One region of the Modestobacter sp. SYSU DS0511 genome, then DNA from elsewhere that is predicted to be linked to it. Evidence: predicted binding sites of a transcription regulator. Region 1 holds the regulator's gene; each other region holds the start of a gene.
The links. Region 1 encodes LexA, which represses DNA repair genes until DNA is damaged. Its sites were predicted from a motif close to TCGAACANNTGTTCGA; they were not measured.
Positions count from the first base shown of each region.

Region 2: a site for LexA is predicted at 1,934-1,949, ahead of recA (recombinase RecA). Genes of this name have one in related genera too.
Region 3: a site for LexA is predicted at 1,981-1,996, ahead of dinB (DNA polymerase IV). Genes of this name have one in related genera too.
Region 4: a site for LexA is predicted at 2,589-2,604, ahead of ACI783_RS12885 (DUF222 domain-containing protein). Genes of this name have one in related genera too.

Region 1 covers NZ_JBJGZY010000038.1:15,535-19,706, forward strand. The annotation lists gene ACI783_RS16395 (phosphatase PAP2 family protein) at 1-377, shown strand, start outside; gene ACI783_RS16400 (hypothetical protein) at 349-1,416, shown strand; gene lexA (transcriptional repressor LexA) at 1,481-2,296, opposite strand; gene ACI783_RS16410 (LysM peptidoglycan-binding domain-containing protein) at 2,544-3,086, shown strand; gene nrdR (transcriptional regulator NrdR) at 3,400-3,909, shown strand; gene ACI783_RS16420 (vitamin B12-dependent ribonucleotide reductase) at 4,071-4,172, shown strand, end outside.
Region 2 covers NZ_JBJGZY010000032.1:2,756-6,927, forward strand. The annotation lists gene ACI783_RS15135 (regulatory protein RecX) at 1-758, opposite strand, end outside; gene recA (recombinase RecA) at 767-1,807, opposite strand; gene ACI783_RS15145 (winged helix-turn-helix transcriptional regulator) at 2,008-2,394, opposite strand; gene ACI783_RS15150 (NmrA family NAD(P)-binding protein) at 2,499-3,356, shown strand; gene ACI783_RS15155 (DUF3046 domain-containing protein) at 3,382-3,576, opposite strand; gene ACI783_RS15160 (MFS transporter) at 3,717-4,172, opposite strand, start outside.
Region 3 covers NZ_JBJGZY010000002.1:80,189-84,360, forward strand. The annotation lists gene ACI783_RS01610 (DUF3040 domain-containing protein) at 81-491, opposite strand; gene dinB (DNA polymerase IV) at 646-1,905, opposite strand; gene ACI783_RS01620 (BatC protein) at 2,122-2,373, shown strand; gene ACI783_RS01625 (cupin domain-containing protein) at 2,466-3,740, shown strand; gene ACI783_RS01630 (sucrase ferredoxin) at 3,721-4,172, shown strand, end outside.
Region 4 covers NZ_JBJGZY010000023.1:36,175-40,346, forward strand. The annotation lists gene ACI783_RS12880 (M18 family aminopeptidase) at 1-525, shown strand, start outside; gene ACI783_RS12885 (DUF222 domain-containing protein) at 539-2,584, opposite strand; gene ACI783_RS12890 (class I SAM-dependent methyltransferase) at 2,700-3,482, shown strand; gene ACI783_RS12895 (aldo/keto reductase) at 3,546-4,172, shown strand, end outside.

The sequences.
Region 1 (4,172 bases):
TGCTGACGGCAGCGGTCTACGCCTTCAAGTGGGGCACCGGCCGCACCGCCCCGGCCTACCCGGGCTCGTACTTCCACCGGGGCGGGGAGAGCTTCCCGTCCGGGCACGTGGCGAACGCCGTGCTGATGTGGGGCGTGGCCCGCTGGCAGGTGGTCCAGTACGGCCTGAACCCCCGGCTGCAGCGGGCGGCCTGGCTGCTCAGCGTGCTGGGGCCGGTGGCCACCGGAGTGGCCATGGTGGCGCTGAACTTCCACTGGGTCACCGATGCGGTGGTGGGAGCGGCCGTCGGCATCGTGCTCTTGGGCGTGGTTCATGCACTCGACGCAGTCGTGGTGTCACGCTGGGTCCGTGCCAGAGTGGGCCGGCCGCACGCGTAGCCGCGCCGGCCGCCGTTGCCTGGCGGACGGGGCGCTCCTCGCCCTGCCCGCAGCGGTCTGGCTCGCGGTTCTGCCGCCATCGGCGGCGCTCGCCGAGGAAGCCGCGCCGAGCACGCGCTGCACCATCACCGACCCGCGGCTGCCGGAGATCTCCGGCCTGGCCAGCGCCGGGGAGACGCTCCTGGCGATGAACGATGGTGGTGACCGGGCGGAGGTCTACGTCCTCGACACCTCCTGCGCCGTCGCGGAGGTGCGGTCGGGGAGCGTCGACCCGTACGACCCCGAGGACCTCGCCCTGGCCGCGGACGGCACGGTCTGGCTGGCCGACATCGGGGACAACAACGCCGCCCGGGAGACCGTCGCGCTGATCGGGCTGCGCCCTGACGGCGGCACCACGCTCACCCGGCTCACCTACCCGGACGGGGCGCACGACGCCGAGGCGCTGCTGCTGGCGCCTGACGGCACGCCGTACCTGGTGACCAAGGAGGTGCTCGGCGCCTCCGGCGTGTACCGCCCGGATGCGCCGCTGGCCGACGGGGCCACGGTGCCGATGACCCGGGTGGTCGGGCTGGGCTTCACCCTGACCGGTACGCCGGGCGGGCCGGTCGGCCGCGCGGGGCAGCTGCTGGTGACCGGGGGCGCGGTGTCGGCGGACGGGCAGCGCATCGCCCTGCGCACCTACACCGACGCCTACGTCTGGACGCTGACCGGTTCCGACGTGCCCGGCGCGCTGTCCGGCGCGCCGGTCCGGATCGCGCTCCCCGACTCACCGCAGGGTGAGGCGATCACCTTCGCGGCGAACAACCGCGACCTGCTGGTCACCAGCGAGGGGCTGCCGGCGCCGGTGACCCTGGTCCCGGTGTCGGCTGAGCAGGCTACGAGCACCTCGATCGATCCGGCTCCCGGTGCCGGACCGACGGGGGAGCTGGTGACCGCGGCCCCCGGCGTCGCCCCGGTGACGGCCGGCATCATCGCGGCCGGGGTGGCCACCGTGTCCGTCTGGATCGGCGGGAAGTTCCGCCGCCGCCGGCGGGAGTGACCGGCCGCCGGCGGGAGTGACCGGCCGCCGGCGGGAGTGACCCGGCCGGCGGCCGACACCGGCGTCAGACCCGGCGCAGCACCGTCACGACCCGGCCGAGGACGGTGGCGTCGTCGCCGGGGATCGGCGCGTAGGCCGGGTTGTGCGGCAGCAGCCACACGTGCCCGTCGCGGCGCTTGTAGGTCTTCACGGTCGCCTCGCCGTCGATCATCGCCGCGACGATCTCGCCGTTCTCGGCGGTGGGCTGCTGGCGGACCACCACCCAGTCGCCGTCGCAGATCGCGGCCTCGACCATCGAGTCACCGGTGACCTTGAGCATGAACAGCGTGCCCTCACCGACCAGTTCGCGCGGCAGCGGGAAGACGTCTTCGACGGCCTGCTCCGCCAGGACCGGGCCACCGGCGGCGATGCGGCCCACCAGGGGCACGTAGGTGGGTGCCGAGGCGCCCGCCTCGTCGACGCCACTGGCCGCACCGGCGGCGGCGAGCGCATCCGCCGAGGCGTCGGCGCCGGCGGTCACGCCGTGCTCGCCCGGCAACCGGACGTCCAGTGCGCGCGGCCGGTTGGGGTCGCGGCGCAGCCAGCCCTTGCGCTGGAGCACCGAGAGCTGGTGGGCGACCGAGGAGGCGGAGGAGAGGCCGACGGCCTCGCCGATCTCGCGGACCGAGGGCGGGTAGCCACGGCGTTCGATGGAGTCGCGGATGACCTCCAGCACCCGGCGCTGGCGCTGGGTGAGCCCGTCGCCGGCCTCGCCGCGGTCGGGGAACTCGCGCACGGCCGCGCCGCCGGTGTCCGCTGTGGGCTCCGCCGCCTGCCCGGCCGGGCGCCTCCGGCGGCTCGACCCCTTGCGCTCGTCCGCCGTCCGGCCGTCGACCGCCATGTGTCCTCCTCGTCCGGCTGCGCGCGCAGCTGCCCGGTGGCATCCCGCCTGCCGGGGCGGGGTGGGACGCCGTCGTGGTCTCCCTGCGCACGGTAGCGGTTCGGCGGCGGGTCTTCAAACAGGTGTTCGAACACCCGCCGTGTCGGCGCACTCCTGTCGGTGCCGTGCGGTAGACATCGCACAGACGTTCGAATCGAACAGGCGTTCGAGATCGCACCCCCGGGTGCCTGCTGTGAGGAGTGCACCGATGGTCATCGCCGAGTACCCGGACGCCACCGTCGCCCCGCTCCGCCCGCCGCTCCGGCTGGTCTCGCCGGCGCCGACCGCCCGGACGGGGTCCGCCGGGCGGGTTGAGGCCCGCCCGGCCCGCCGCCCGCCGGTGCGTCCTGGTGGGCGGCCGATGTCCTCGCCGGGGGTCGCGGTCGCGCGGCCCGTCCGCGGTGGCGACTGCGGCCCGCCCCGGGCCGCCGCTCCGTGTCCGTCGGCCGGCGAGTGGGCGGAGCTGCCGCTGCGACTCACCCGCCGTGGCCGGCGCGCGGTGGCGGCGCTGTCGGTGGCGATCGGCCTGGGGGTGGCGGTGGGCACGCTCGCGGTGGTCGCCGACGGGGAGCCCGCGCTGCGGCTGGCCGGCGCCGGCACGGTGGTGGTCCAGCCGGGCGACACGCTCTGGTCGATCGCCGGTGACCTGGCGCCCGACGAGGACCGGCGGGCGGTGGTCGACGCGATCCTCGATCGAAACGACCTCCAGGACGTCGTGCTGCAGCCCGGTCAGGTGCTCGAGCTGCCCTGATGGGGTGCAGTGGGCCCGTCGCCGCGGGCCCGGGCTGTGACGGATGGGTGCGCGAGCGGCGGGCGGGTCAGCTGCGGAACACGACACGCACGACAGGGCTTGCACACCTGTAGGGGTGGCCGTACGGTTCCACCACAACATCTAGTGCTTACACGGATGTAAGTCGTCCACAGCCGCTCCACACGTTCTCCCCGGGCCATCCACCGGATGTCCCCGGAGCAGTCCACAGGAGCGGTCCACGGGCCGGTGTCCCACGGTGTCACAGCACCGCGGTGATCCCGGTCGCGACACCTCGGGAGGAGGTGGACCGGCAGTGCGTTGCCCCTTCTGCCACAACCCCGACAGCCGCGTCATCGACTCGCGCGAGACCGACGAGGGCGCGACCACCCGGCGGCGGCGTTCGTGCCCCGGCTGCGGGCGGCGGTTCACCACCGTCGAGGAGGCGGTCCTCGCCGTCGTGAAGCGCAGCGGCGTGAGCGAGCCGTTCACCCGCGCGAAGGTGGTCGCCGGTGTCCGCCGCGCCTGCCAGGGCCGCCCGGTCGACGAGCACCAGCTCGCGTTGCTGGCCCAGCAGGTCGAGGACGCCGTCCGCGCCACCGGGTGTGCCGAGATCCCCAGCCACGAGGTCGGCTTGGCGATCCTGGGCCCGCTGCGCGACCTGGACGAGGTCGCCTACCTCCGCTTCGCCAGCGTCTACCGGAGCTTCAGCTCCGCTGCCGACTTCGAGAAGGAGATCGCCGAGCTGCGGGCCGCTGTGCGCGCCCGAGCCGGTGGGGCACCTGCCGCCGAGGACGGGCCGCCAGGCGCGGCCGGCGGGTCCTGAGGACGCCGCCCCGAACTGTCACACCCCCTGACTACACAGGTCTCGACGAGGAGACCGCACCGCACCACCCGGCTCCGGCACCCGCCGGCTTCCCCAGCCGCTCCGCCCGCACCGCCGCTCAGCTCGACGCCAGAGCACGAACACCAGGGAGCCCTCGCACGATGACCGAGACAGCCGACCGCCTCGCCACCACCCGGACCCGCCGCAGCCCGAAGGCGCCCACCCGGGGCAAGGGCCTGAAGGTCAAGCGCGTCTTCACCACT
Region 2 (4,172 bases), on a different contig from region 1:
CCCACCTCAGGGCCGGCGGACGGGCCCCCGTCGTCCGCATCGGCCGTGAGGTCGTCGAGCCGTTCGTCCTCGGCCAGCAGTTCGGCGGCGAGCGTGTCCAGCGCTTCCCGGACCACGTAGCCGGCCAGTCCACCGCCGTAGCCCTTCCGGGCCAGCATGCCGACCAGCCGGCGCTCGGCGGTGACCCGGTCCAACCGGCGCATCGACGGCAGCTTCCGCTCGACCAGCCTGCGCGCGGCGTCCCACTCGTCCTGCGGGTCGACCTCGGCGACCGCCGCAGCGGCCACCTCGTCGTCCACGCCCTTGGCGCGGAGCTCCGCAGCGAGCGCTCGGCGGGCCAGCCCTCGGCCCGACTGCCGTGAGGTCACCCAGGCGGCGGCGAACGCCGCATCGTCGATCAGCCCGACCTCGGTGAACCGGTCGAGCACCGCCGCGGCCGCCTCGTCGGGGATCTCGCGCTTGGCCAGCAGGTCGGCGAGCTGCTTGCGGGTTCTCGACGCACCGGTGAGGGCGCGCAGGCAGATCGCGCGGGCAGCCTGCTCCGGGTCACCCAGATCGTCCTCCGCGCGCCCCGGAGCGTCGTCACCCCCCGAGCGACGACGCTCGGCTCGGGGGCGCCGCGCCCCCTGGTCATCTCCTCCCGACCAGCCGCCGGCCGACCGTCCGGAACGACGACGGCCGGCGCGGCGGGTCTCCCCGCCGGCCGGCCGTGCGCGCTCCTCGGCCGGCCCGTCGCTGGTGAACAGCGATTCGGACACGGCGGGGATCAGAAGTCGGCCGGGACAGCGGCCTCGACCGGGGCATCGAGCGGCGCACCGATGCCGAGCTTCTCCTTGATCTTCTTCTCGATCTCGTCGGCGAGGTCGGGGTTGTCGCGCAGGAAGTTGCGGGCGTTCTCCTTGCCCTGGCCCAGCTGGTCGCCCTCGTAGGTGTACCAAGCGCCGGACTTGCGGACGAAGCCCTGCTCCACGCCCATGTCGATGAGGCCGCCCTCGCGGCTGAAGCCGTGACCCCAGAGCAGGTCGAGCTCGGCCTGCTTGAACGGGGCGGCGACCTTGTTCTTGACGATCTTCACCCGGACCCGGCTGCCGACCGCCTCGGTGCCCTGCTTGAGGGTCTCGATGCGGCGGACGTCGAGGCGGACCGAGGCGTAGAACTTCAGCGCCCGGCCACCGGTGGTGACCTCCGGCGAGCCGTAGACCACGCCGACCTTCTCGCGCAGCTGGTTGATGAAGATCGCGGTGGTGCCGGAGTTGTTCAGCGCACCGGTGATCTTCCGCAGCGCCTGGCTCATCAGCCGGGCCTGCAGACCGACGTGGCTGTCACCCATCTCGCCCTCGATCTCGGCGCGGGGCACGAGCGCCGCGACCGAGTCGATGACGATGACGTCGAGCGCGCCGGAGCGGATCAGCATGTCGGCGATCTCGAGCGCCTGCTCACCGGTGTCGGGCTGGCTGACCAGCAGCGCGTCGGTGTCGACACCGATCGCCCGGGCGTACTCGGGGTCGAGCGCGTGCTCGGCGTCGATGAAGGCCGCGATGCCGCCGGCGGCCTGGGCGTTGGCCACCGCGTGCAGGGCGACCGTCGTCTTGCCGGAGGCCTCGGGGCCGTACACCTCGACGACCCGGCCGCGGGGCAGACCGCCGATGCCGAGGGCGATGTCGAGGGCGACCGAGCCGGTCGGGATGACCTTCATGGCGATCTCGGGCGAGTCGCCGAGGCGCATGACCGAGCCCTTGCCGAACTGCTTGTCGATCTGGGCGAGGGCCATGTCGAGGGCCTTGTCGCGGTCCAGGGTTGCTGCCATGGTGGCCACCTTCGGGTGTCGCTGTGCGCTGTCTGCGGGTCGTCGCCGACGCTAGGGCGGGGGTCTGACAGTTTCGCCGGGCCGACGTCATCTGTGGACGAGCACCGGACCTGTGGACACGGTAGACCGAACAGGTGTTCGAAGCCAGCGACACGCCGTCCGCCCGTCCCACGCGCCCCACCGGCCGGGGCCGGCATCGCTCAGCGGGCGGAGCGCGCCTCGTCCGCCGCGGCCCGGGCTGCGTGCACGGCCGGCATCCGGCCCTCGACGAACTCGATGAGCGCCAGCAGGTGCGGCACCAGCTGCTCCCCGGCGTCGGTGAGCCGGTACTCCACGTGCGGCGGGATCGACGAGCGCACCTCGCGGTGCACCCACCCGTCGCGCTCGAGGGTCTGCAGGCTCTGGGCCAGCATCTTCTCGCTGACCCCCTCGATCCGGCGGCGCAGCTCGCCGAACCGGTGCGGGGACTCGGCCAGTGCCGAGAGCGCCAGCAGCGACCACTTCCCGGTGACGTGCTCGAGGGCCTCGCGCGAGGTGCAGGCACGCCGGAAGACGTCCGCGACCAGCTGCTCGACCGTCTGCTCCACGGAACCCCTCCCCTCCGGTGCCGCCTGCGAGTGTACGGTGCGACCGACCTGTACTAACTATTGGTTAGTACCAGCCGCGCAGCACCCATCCCTCGGAGGGCCCCTTGATCACCGTCACCGGAGCCAGTGGCCACCTCGGCCGGCTCGTCGTCCTCGGCCTCCTCGACGCGGGCGTGCCCGCCACCGAGGTCGTCGCCGTCGTGCGCACCCCCGCCAAGGCCGCCGACCTCGCCGACCGCGGCGTGCAGGTCCGCCAGGCCGACTACGCCGACCCGGCCGCCCTGGAGGCGGCCCTGCAGGGCACCGACCGGCTGCTGCTGGTCTCCGGCAGCGAGGTGGGGCAGCGCGTCGCCCAGCACGGCAACGTCCTGCAGGCGGCGAAGGCGGCCGGCGTGCAGCTGGTCGTCTACACCAGCGCGACGCGGGCCGACGACACCCCGCTGCCGCTGGCCCCCGAGCACATCGCCACCGAGCGGCTCATCGCCGAGGCCGGCATCCCCGCCGTCGTGCTGCGGAACAACTGGTACCTGGAGAACTACGACCAGCAGATCCAGCAGGCGGCCGGCACCGGGGAGCTGACCGGCAGCTCCGGCAGCGGGCGCATCGCCGCCGCCACCCGGGCGGACTACGCGGCCGGTGCGGTCGCCGTCCTCACCGCCGACCAGCCGGAGACCGGCGTGCTGGAACTGGGCGGGGACGAGGCGTTCAGCCTCGCCGACCTCGCCGCGGTCGTCGCGGCGCAGACCGGCCACGAGGTCGTCTACCGGGACCTCGGCCCCGAGGAGCACCTGCGCACGCTGACCGAGGCGGGGCTGCCCGAGGCCACCGCCGGGTTCGTCGTGGCGCTGGACCAGGCGATCGCCCAGGGGGCGCTGGACACCGGCAGCACCGACCTGCACCGGCTGATCGGCCGGGCCCCGACGACCCTGGAGCAGTACGCCCGCACCGTCCTGGGCAGCTGACCCGACGGCGTCCCGCCGGTGGTCCTCAGCGGTCCTTCGGCGGGACGTCGTAGGCCTTGCAGATCTCCAGCCAGACGGTGCGCACCGGCACCCCGGCCTCGATCGCCTCGATCGCCGTCCGGCCACCGAGCGGGCCGAACGAGTGGTCTCGGGCGACGCTCTGCGACCGCATCGAGCCGAACTGCTGCTCCATCCGGGACCAGAACTCCTGCAGGCGCACAGCGAGCACGGTACCCACCGCCGCCGTCCGGCCTACCCTCGGCGCATGGTCCCGAGCACCGGTTCCCCGACCTGGGACACGATCCTGGAGATCGCCATCGTGTGCGCACTCGTCGCCTGGCTGGTCCTGCTGTGGCGGAGCTACCGGAACCGGCGCTGATCCACCCACACCACGACCAGCGGGACGACGAGCCCGGCGCTGACCGCCGCGACCAGCCCGAAGCCCCCGCCCGCCAGCAGCGGCCCCCCGATCGCCCCGGCCAGCGCTGCGCCGAGGCCCATCAGCAGATCGGTGGCCCCCTGGGCGGCGGGGCGCACATCGTCGGTGACCGACTCCGTCACCAGCGTCGAGCCGGCCACCAGACCGCACGACCAGCCCACCCCCAGCAGGAACAGCCCGACGCCCAGCTGCCAGGCCGCTCCCGGCGGTGCGGTGCCGGCCACCAGCGCCGCGAGCAGCAGCAGGGCGCCGCCCAGCGCCACGGTCGCCGAACGGCCGAACCGGTCGGCCAGCCAGCCGACCACCGGGGAGAACAGGTACATCCCGGCCACGTGCACGCTGATCACCAGGCCGATCACCCGGAGCGTGGTGCCGTC
Region 3 (4,172 bases), on a different contig from region 1:
CACCACCCGGCCGCCGACCGAGACAGTGCAGCCGCCGTCCCGGTGGGCGGCGGCTGCACTGGTGGTCGGGCCTGCGGCGGCTACTGGTCGTAGCGGCGGCGGAAGCGCTCCTCGAGGCGGTTCTTCAGCGGCGGGCGGCCGGCCTTGCTCTTGCCGACCTTGCCGCGGGCGGCCGTGGCGCCCCCGGGTGCGGTCGCGGCCGGGCCTGCCTCGACGGCGCCCGTGGCGGACTTGTAGTTCAGCACGCCGAGGGCGGCACCGCCGAAGGCGATCAGGGAGCCCAGCACGCCGACGACGACGTTGGGCAGGGCCACGCCGCTGACCATCACCGCCAGGCCGACGACGACCAGCAGGGCGCCCAGCTGCACCTTGCGGCGGGCCTTCTGCCGGCGGTCACCGGTGCGGACCGTCGAGGCGAACTTCGGATCGTCGTCGACGAGGGCGCGCTCGATCTGCTCCAGCAGACGCTGCTCGTGCTCGGAGAGCGGCACGTCGACCTCCAGGTGCGCAGTACACAACCCACTGACGACAGTCCGCCTGTGGTGGTTCCGAGGATACGAGCCGTTCGCGGGGTGCGAAAGGCGAGGCGCTCCCGACACACCCGGGAGGGCGGTGATCTGCCTCCCGCAGCGCACTCCCGGCAGGTCAGCGGGGCGCTCCGGGCGGCTGCCGCGCTCCCGTCCCCGGCGCTGCCCGGCGCGCCACCGGGTGCTCGCCGGGCACGCGCGTGCGGCCGAGCAGGGTCGCCGGGCGGACGGCGCCGGCGCCGAACCTCCGGGCGGCCCGGTCGGCGGCCAGCTCGGCGTCCCGCCGGCCGTGCTCGCGGGCGCCGAGCTCCAGCTGGCGGGCGGTGGCGTCGGCCTCCACCAGCCCCTCGGCCCGCACGCCCACCAGCCGGATCCGGGCCCGGTCCAGCCCGAGGGCGTCGAAGAGCGTGCGCGCGGTGTCGTACAGCTCCTGGCCCACGTCGGTGGGGACCTTCAGGGTGCGGGAGCGGGTGATCGTGGTGAAGTCGGCGAAGCGCACCTTGAGGGTGACCGTGCGGGCCAGGGAGCCGGTGGAGCGCAGCCGCCCCGCCGTCCGCTCGGCCAGGTGCAGCAGCTCCCGGTGCACCACCGCGGGGTCGTCGACGTCGGTGCCGAAGGTCTCCTCGGCCCCGGTGGACCGGTCCGGCTCGTCGGGCACCACCCGGCGGGGGTCCCGACCCCAGGCCAGCTCGTGCAGGTGCGCCCCGGCGGCAGAGCCGACCGCGCGCTGCAGGGTGCGCGCCGGCACGTGCGCCAGGTCGCCCACCGTCTTCAGCCCCAGCCGCAGCAGCACCTCCTCGGTCTTGGCGCCAACGCCCCACAGCGCCCCGACCGGGAGCGGGTGCAGGAACTCCATGACCTCGGCCGGGCGGACCACCAGCAGCCCGTCGGGCTTGGACCGGGTGGAGGCGAGCTTGGCGACGAACTTGCTGCCGGCCACCCCCACCGAGCAGGTGATGCCCTGCTCGTCGTAGACCCGGGCCCGGATGTGCTCCCCGATCGCCACCGGGTCGCCCAGCCGCCGACCGGCACCGGAGACGTCCAGGAACGCCTCGTCCAGGCTCAGCGGTTCGACCAGCGGGGTGATGGACCGGAACAGCGCCATCACCGAGCGGGAGACCTCGGCGTAGAGCGCCAGGTCGCCGGGCAGCACGGTGGCGGTCGGGCACAGCCGCAGCGCCCGGGACGTCGGCATCGCGCTGTGCACCCCGTAGGCCCGCGCCTCGTAGGTGGCCGAGGTGACCACGCCGCGGTTGCCGGCGCCGCCGACGATCACCGGGGTGCCGGCCAGCTCGGGGTGCCGGCGCACCTCGACGCTGGCGAAGAATGCGTCCATGTCGACGTGCAGCACCGTGCAGCCGGCAGCCCGATCGGACACTCCGCGACACCCCTCACCACCCCGCGCCCCCGCGCACACCCGGTACCCGTTCGACGGCCGCCTTCCCCACGGTCGTCGAACAGGTGTTCGACGTCGACGAGCGTAACCGGTCGCCGTCCGGCGGGCCCGCCGCTCGGAGGTGTGGCGAGTCGATCATCGCGGTAGAACAGCCCCGGGCCCGCCGACCGGCGGCCCGACTCGACGATCGGAGGAGCCATGGCGCTCGACGACGAGGACATGACCAGCACCGAGGGCCCGGCCGACTCCGGTGCCGGTGAGGGCACGCCCGGCCAGCACGACGGCGGCGCCGACGGCGGTGCGGACGGCGGCGCGGGTGCCGACGGCGGTGCGGACGGCGGCGCGGGTGCCGATGGTGGTGCGGACGGCGGCGCCGACGGCGGTGCCGACGGTGGTGCCGACGGTGGTGCGGACGGCGGTGCCGATGGCGGCGCGGACGGCTCGGCCTGACCGTGCCCGACCCTGATCTGCAGGACCGGGCACCGTCCTCCGCTCCGGAGGACGGTGCCCGCTCCGCGGCGGGAGGTGCTGACCGCCCCGCGTTGCGCCGGTGCATCGCGGTCGACCCCGAGGAGTTCGCCACCGGGCACTGGTCGCGCCGCCCGCTGCTGTCCACCGCCGCCGAGCTCGGCGGCACCTTCACCGACCTGCTCAGCCTCGAGACGGTCGACGAGCTGCTGAGCACCCGCGGCCTGCGCACCCCGTTCCTGCGGATCGCCAAGGACGGCGCGGTCGTCGACCCCAAGCGGTTCACCAGCCCGCAGGGCGCCGGCGCCGAGGTGGCCGACCAGGTCTCCTCCGACGCGGTGCTGCGGCTGTTCGCCGACGGGTCCACCGTCGTGCTGCAGGGCCTGCACCGCCTCTGGCCGCCGCTGATCGCCTTCGCCGGCCAGCTGGCCGCCGACCTCGGCCACCCCACCCAGGTCAACGCCTACGTCACCCCGCCGTCCTCGCGCGGGTTCTCCCCGCACTACGACGTGCACGACGTCTTCGTGCTGCAGGCCGCCGGGGAGAAGCACTGGACCATCCACGAGCCGGTGCTCCCCGATCCGCTGCGCACCCACCCCTGGACCGACCGGGCCGCCGAGGTGGCCGCCGCGGCCGAGCGCCCGCCGGTCATCGACGCCGTGCTGCGCCCCGGCGACGCCCTCTACCTGCCGCGGGGTTACATCCACTCCGCGGTCGCACTCGGTGCGATCAGCGCCCACCTGACGGTCGGGATCCACCCGGTGACCCGCTGGGGCGCGGTCGAGTCGGCGCTGGACCTGGTGCGCACCCTCGCCGCCGACGACCCCGCGCTGCGCGGTTCGCTGCCGCTCGGCGTCGACCTCGCCGACCCCGACGCCACCGCCGACGACGTCGCCGCGGTGCTCAGCGGGCTGCAGCGCTGGATCGGCGAGGTCGACCCGGCCGCGGTCGCCGACTCCCTGCGCTCCCGCGCCTGGGCGCAGGTGCGCCCCGCGCCGGTCTCGCCGCTGGCCCAGTCCACCGCGCTCGCCGCGCTCGACGCCGACACGGTGCTCCGGGTGCGGCCCCTGCTGCGGGCCCAGCTGCGCGAGCCGGTGGGCGACCGGGTGGCGCTGGTGGCCGGCCGGCGCACCCACGACCTGCCGGCGGCCACCCGCCCCGCGCTGGCCGCGCTGCTGGCCGCCGGGGAGCTGAAGGTCGGCGACCTGCCCGACCTGGACGCCGCCGACCAGCTCACCCTGGCCCGCCGGCTGGTGACCGAGTCGATCGCGGTCGTCCCCGACGCCCGGGCCGGGGCGCCCGCGCGCACCGGCGGGCACGATGGGGGCCATGGCGCCGTCGGTGGGTGAGCAGCCCCCCACTCCCCGGCATCCCGTGCCCCGACCGGCCGGCCGGCTCGACGACGCCCGCTGCTCGGTGCAGGCGCTGCTGCGCGGCGACGCCCCGACGGCGACCGCGCCGCCGGCCCGGCGCTGGCTGCTGGTGGAGCAGCCCGGGCCCTGGGGCCGCGACGCGCTGCTGGAGTCCCGGTTCGACCGGGCGGTGGCCCCGCGGCTGGCGGCGCGGGCTCGGGAGGCCGGCGTCCGGGTGCAGCTGGTGCGCCGGCCCGGCGGCCGGCTGGCCGACACCGGCCGCCGGTGGGCACTGGCCGACACCACCCCCGGGGTGGAGACGGTGCGCTGGGCGACCCGGGAGTCCGACGCCGAGCTGCTGGAGGCGCCCTGGGACGGCTCGGTCGGCGAGCCGACCGACGTCCCCACCTACCTGGTGTGCACGCACGG
Region 4 (4,172 bases), on a different contig from region 1:
CAGCTGCTGGTCTGCAACGACCACGAGGAGGTGGGCAGCGGGTCGATGTCCGGGGCGCGGGGCAGCTTCCTGGAGGACGTCGTCGACCGGCTGGTGGCCGCCACCGACCCGGGGAACGCGCAGGCCGTGCACCGGACGATCGCCCGGTCGGTGCTGGTCAGCGCGGACATGGCGCACGCCGTGCACCCGACCCGAGGGGAGCGGCACGAGTCGGCCCACACTCCGCAGCTGGGTGGCGGCCCGGTGCTGAAGGTGAACGCCAACCAGGCGTACGCCACCGACGGGGTGGGCGGCGCGTGGTTCGCCGAGCGCTGCGCCTCGGCGTCGGTGCCGGTGCAGTGGTTCGTCAGCCGCGCCGACCTGCCGTGCGGCAGCACCATCGGCCCGCTGACCGCGACCCGGCTGGGCATCGCCACCGTGGACGTCGGCGCGCCGATGCTGGCGATGCACTCGGCACGTGAGCTGGCCAGCGCCCGGGACGTCCCGCTGATGGTCGCGGCGCTCACCGCCTGCTTCACCGACTGACGCCGCCGGCCCCTCAGTACGGCGGTGGGGTGGTGACGGCGGTCAGGCCGGTGGGCGTGGTGACGGTGAGGGCACCATCGGCGGCCAGCTCGTGCCGCCAGCCGGGCGCCTGGTGCTTGCCGCGGTGGTTCGTGGTGCAGTAGCCGGTCAGGTTCGATGCGCTGGTCGGCCCCTGCGGGTACGGGACGTCGTGGTCGAGCTCCCCGCCGCGGGGCACCCTGCGGCGACAGCCGGGGAAGCGGCAGCGGCGGTCGCGGGCGCGGACGAACCGGTCCAGCTCAGCGCCCGGCCGGTAGCCGGCGGTGGGGCCCGGTGGGCGCAGGCCGGGCCGTCCGGACAGGTCGTGGGTGCACTCCGCCGGGCGCCGCCGGCAGGCAGGTGCGTCGCAGGAGGCGGCGCGGCGCAGCTCAGGGAGCCCGGCCAGCCCGAGGAAGGCGCCGGTCAGCGCATCAGCCAGCACGATCCGCGGCCGGTCGGCGAGGCCGCCCCCGCCCGTCCGGGTCAGCAGGTCGGCCAGCAGAGCCCGCTGCTCGCTGCTCGCCGCCTCCAGCGCGGCCAGGGCGTCGGCGGCGGCGCCGACCTGCCCGGTCCGACCGTGCTGCCAGGCGGCTTCGTCGGCGGCGTCGGCGCGGCAGGCGTCGGCGACCGCTCGGCGGGCGTGGCCGAGGACCTCCTGCGTCGTGCGCAGGGCAGCGCTCGCCCGCTCCACGGCACGGTCGGCCGTCGACCACCAGCCCTCCCCGGGCAGTGGCGCGGCACCCTCGGGACCGAGCGTCGGTGGTTCGGGGGCGGATGGTGGTCGCTCCGCGCCGTCGGGTGAGGCGTCCCGAGCGGCCTCCTCAGCCCAGCGGGCGAGCACCCGACGCTCGAACTCGGCCCACCCGGGGTCCGGCCAGAACTCCTCGGACCCCCCGCCCGGCGGCCGGTCGCGGTCGGGGCTGAGCGTGACGGTCGGGGGCCCGCCGGCCGGGGCGGCGGCAGGGGCGGGGGCAAGGGCAGGGGCAGGGGCAGGGGCAGGGGCAGGGGCAGGGGCAGGGGCAGGGGAAGCGTCGGCGGCGGCGGCGTCGGCGGCGGCGGCGTCGGCGGAGGGGTCGATCGCGTCGGGGTCGGCTGTGGCGGCGTCGTCGGGCGCAGCGGCGCTGCCGGACAGGGCGCGCAGCAGGGCGCGGACCACCTCGGCCGGGACGACCTGGCCGTCGACCTCACCGGGCGCGTCACCGCCGAGCATCGTGGCGACGGACGCCACGACGTGCAGCGACACCTGGACCGGCGGCATGTTCCGCTCGCCGGGGCGCAGCACAAGGTCGAGCAGGCAGTCGGCCATCTTCTGCCCGCGGGTGCGCTGGTCGCCCGGTTCGTCGAGCGCGTCCGCGTACGCACCCAGCGCCCGGAGGAGCGCGTGCGCCTCGGGAACGGTGAGCAGCGCGGCGATCTCAGCGGTGCCGTCGGTGCGGCCCGACCGCAGGTGCACGCCGCGCTCGGCGATCGCACGGGAGAGCCTGCGGGCGGCGGCCCGGGCGTCGCGCCGGAGGACCTCGCGCCGCGCCTTGGCGCCGAGCTGCGCCGGCGTCGTCACCCGCCCGGCAGCCCACTGCAGCAGTGCCGCCTCGACGTCGGCGCGCACCGCGTCGTCCTCGATCGGGGCGACCTTGTCCAGCAGCGGCCACAGGTGCCCGGGATGCAGTGCGCCGGCGTCCAGCGCGTCCAGCGCCCGGGGCAGCCGGTGCACCAGCGTCAGCGACCGTTCGAGCAGCGACTCCGCCGCCTCGGCGCTGATCGACAGCGCCACCACGAGCTCCTGCGCGGCCCACTCGCTCACCGGCCGGAGCACCTCGGCCCGGGCCGCCCAGCGCTCGGCGCTCATCGCGCCCGGCTCACCCTGGGCCCGGTCGACCGAGGCGGGCCGCGTCGCGGCGAACTCGGCCACCGCACGGGCGCGCCGGGCGGTCTGGCGCGCGATCTCCCGATCCGCGGCCTGCACCGCGCCGAGCGGGCCCGCCGCGAGCCCGACCGGCGGGGCGGGGCAGACCCGCGCCTCGGGCTCGGCGATCACGTTCACGCATTCGATCATACGTTCGAAGGACGTGCGCGGCAAGCCGTTGAGCAGCACGGATGCGGCTGCGCCGAGAGCGGAATCCGACCCGGTTCGCACTCCGACAGGTCAGCATCTCCCCATGGACGGACAGTTCGCCGGCGCGACGGCCGAGGCGTACGCACACCACCGCAGGGACGTACCGGGCGAGATGCTGGACCAGCTGGTCGCCCACCTGGGGCTGACCGCCACGGACCGGGCCATCGACCTCGGCGCCGGCACCGGGCAGGTCGCCGTCGGCCTGGCCGCGCGGCTCGGGGGCGTGCTCGCCCTGGACCCGGAGCCGGACATGCTGGTCCAGCTCCGCCGCCGCCTCGCGGCCGGAGGGACGGTGAACGTGGTGTGCGCACTGGCCGCCGACCACGACCTGCCGGGCCTCGCCGGCGTGGTCGGCACGAACTGGGGGCTGCTCACCGTGGCCAACGCCCTGCACTGGATGGACGCCGCCGCCGTCTTCTCCACCGCCCGGCAGCTCCTGCGGCCCGGTGGGGGCATCGCCGTCATCACCCACGGCACCCCCCTGTGGCTCGGCGAGCAGGACTGGCAACGGGCCCTACGCGCTCTGCTGGAGCGCCGATTCGGCCCGGCCCCGGGCACCTGCGGCACCGACGCGGAGGCCCTCGCGGAGCGGCGGGCGCTGCTGAGCCGGGCGGGCTTCTCCGACGTCGAGGTGCTGCACCACCGCTACGCGGCCCCGGTGGACGCCGATCACGTGCTCGGCAACCTCGCGTCGGCGATGTCCCCGGGCCAGCTTCCGCCCGAGCGCAGGCGGGAGCTCGAGGACGACGTCCGCACCGCGCTGGCGCCGCACGCCGGGTCGATGGTCGAGGAGGCCCCGGTCACCGTGCTGGTGGGGCGCAGCTGACCACCCACCCCTGACCACCCACCCCTGACCACCCGGAGCGCGCCCTGCGGCACACTCTCCGTCGTGCTCACCGAGGACCGGCAGGATTCGTCGTGGCGTCCCGCGCCCGACCGTTACGAGCAGACCCGGTACCGGCGGGCCGGGCGCAGTGGCGTGCTGCTGCCGCCGGTCTCGCTGGGCCTGTGGCAGAACTTCGGCGCCGACCGGCCGCTGGAGACCGCCCGGGCGATCCTGCGACGGGCCTTCGACCTCGGCGTCACGCACATCGACCTGGCCAACAACTACGGCCCGCCCTACGGCGCCGCGGAGACCACCTTCGGCCAGGTGCTGCGCAGCGACCTGGCGCCGTACCGGGACGAGCTCTTCATCGCCACGAAGGCCGGCTACGACATGTGGCCGGGCCCCTACGGCGACGGCGGGTCGCGCAAGTACCTGCTGGCCAGCCTCGACCAGTCGTTGCGCCGCACGGGCCTGGAGTACGTCGACGTCTTCTACCACCACCGCCGCGACCCGGAGACGCCGCTGGTGGAGACGATGGGCGCGCTGGACGCCGCCGTCCGCGCGGGCAAGGCGCTCTACGTGGGGCTGTCCAACTACGACCCGGCCGACCTGCGCGAGGCGGCTGGGATCCTCGCCGACCTGGGCACCCCGGTGCTGCTGCTCCAGCCGCGCTACTCGATGTTCGACCGG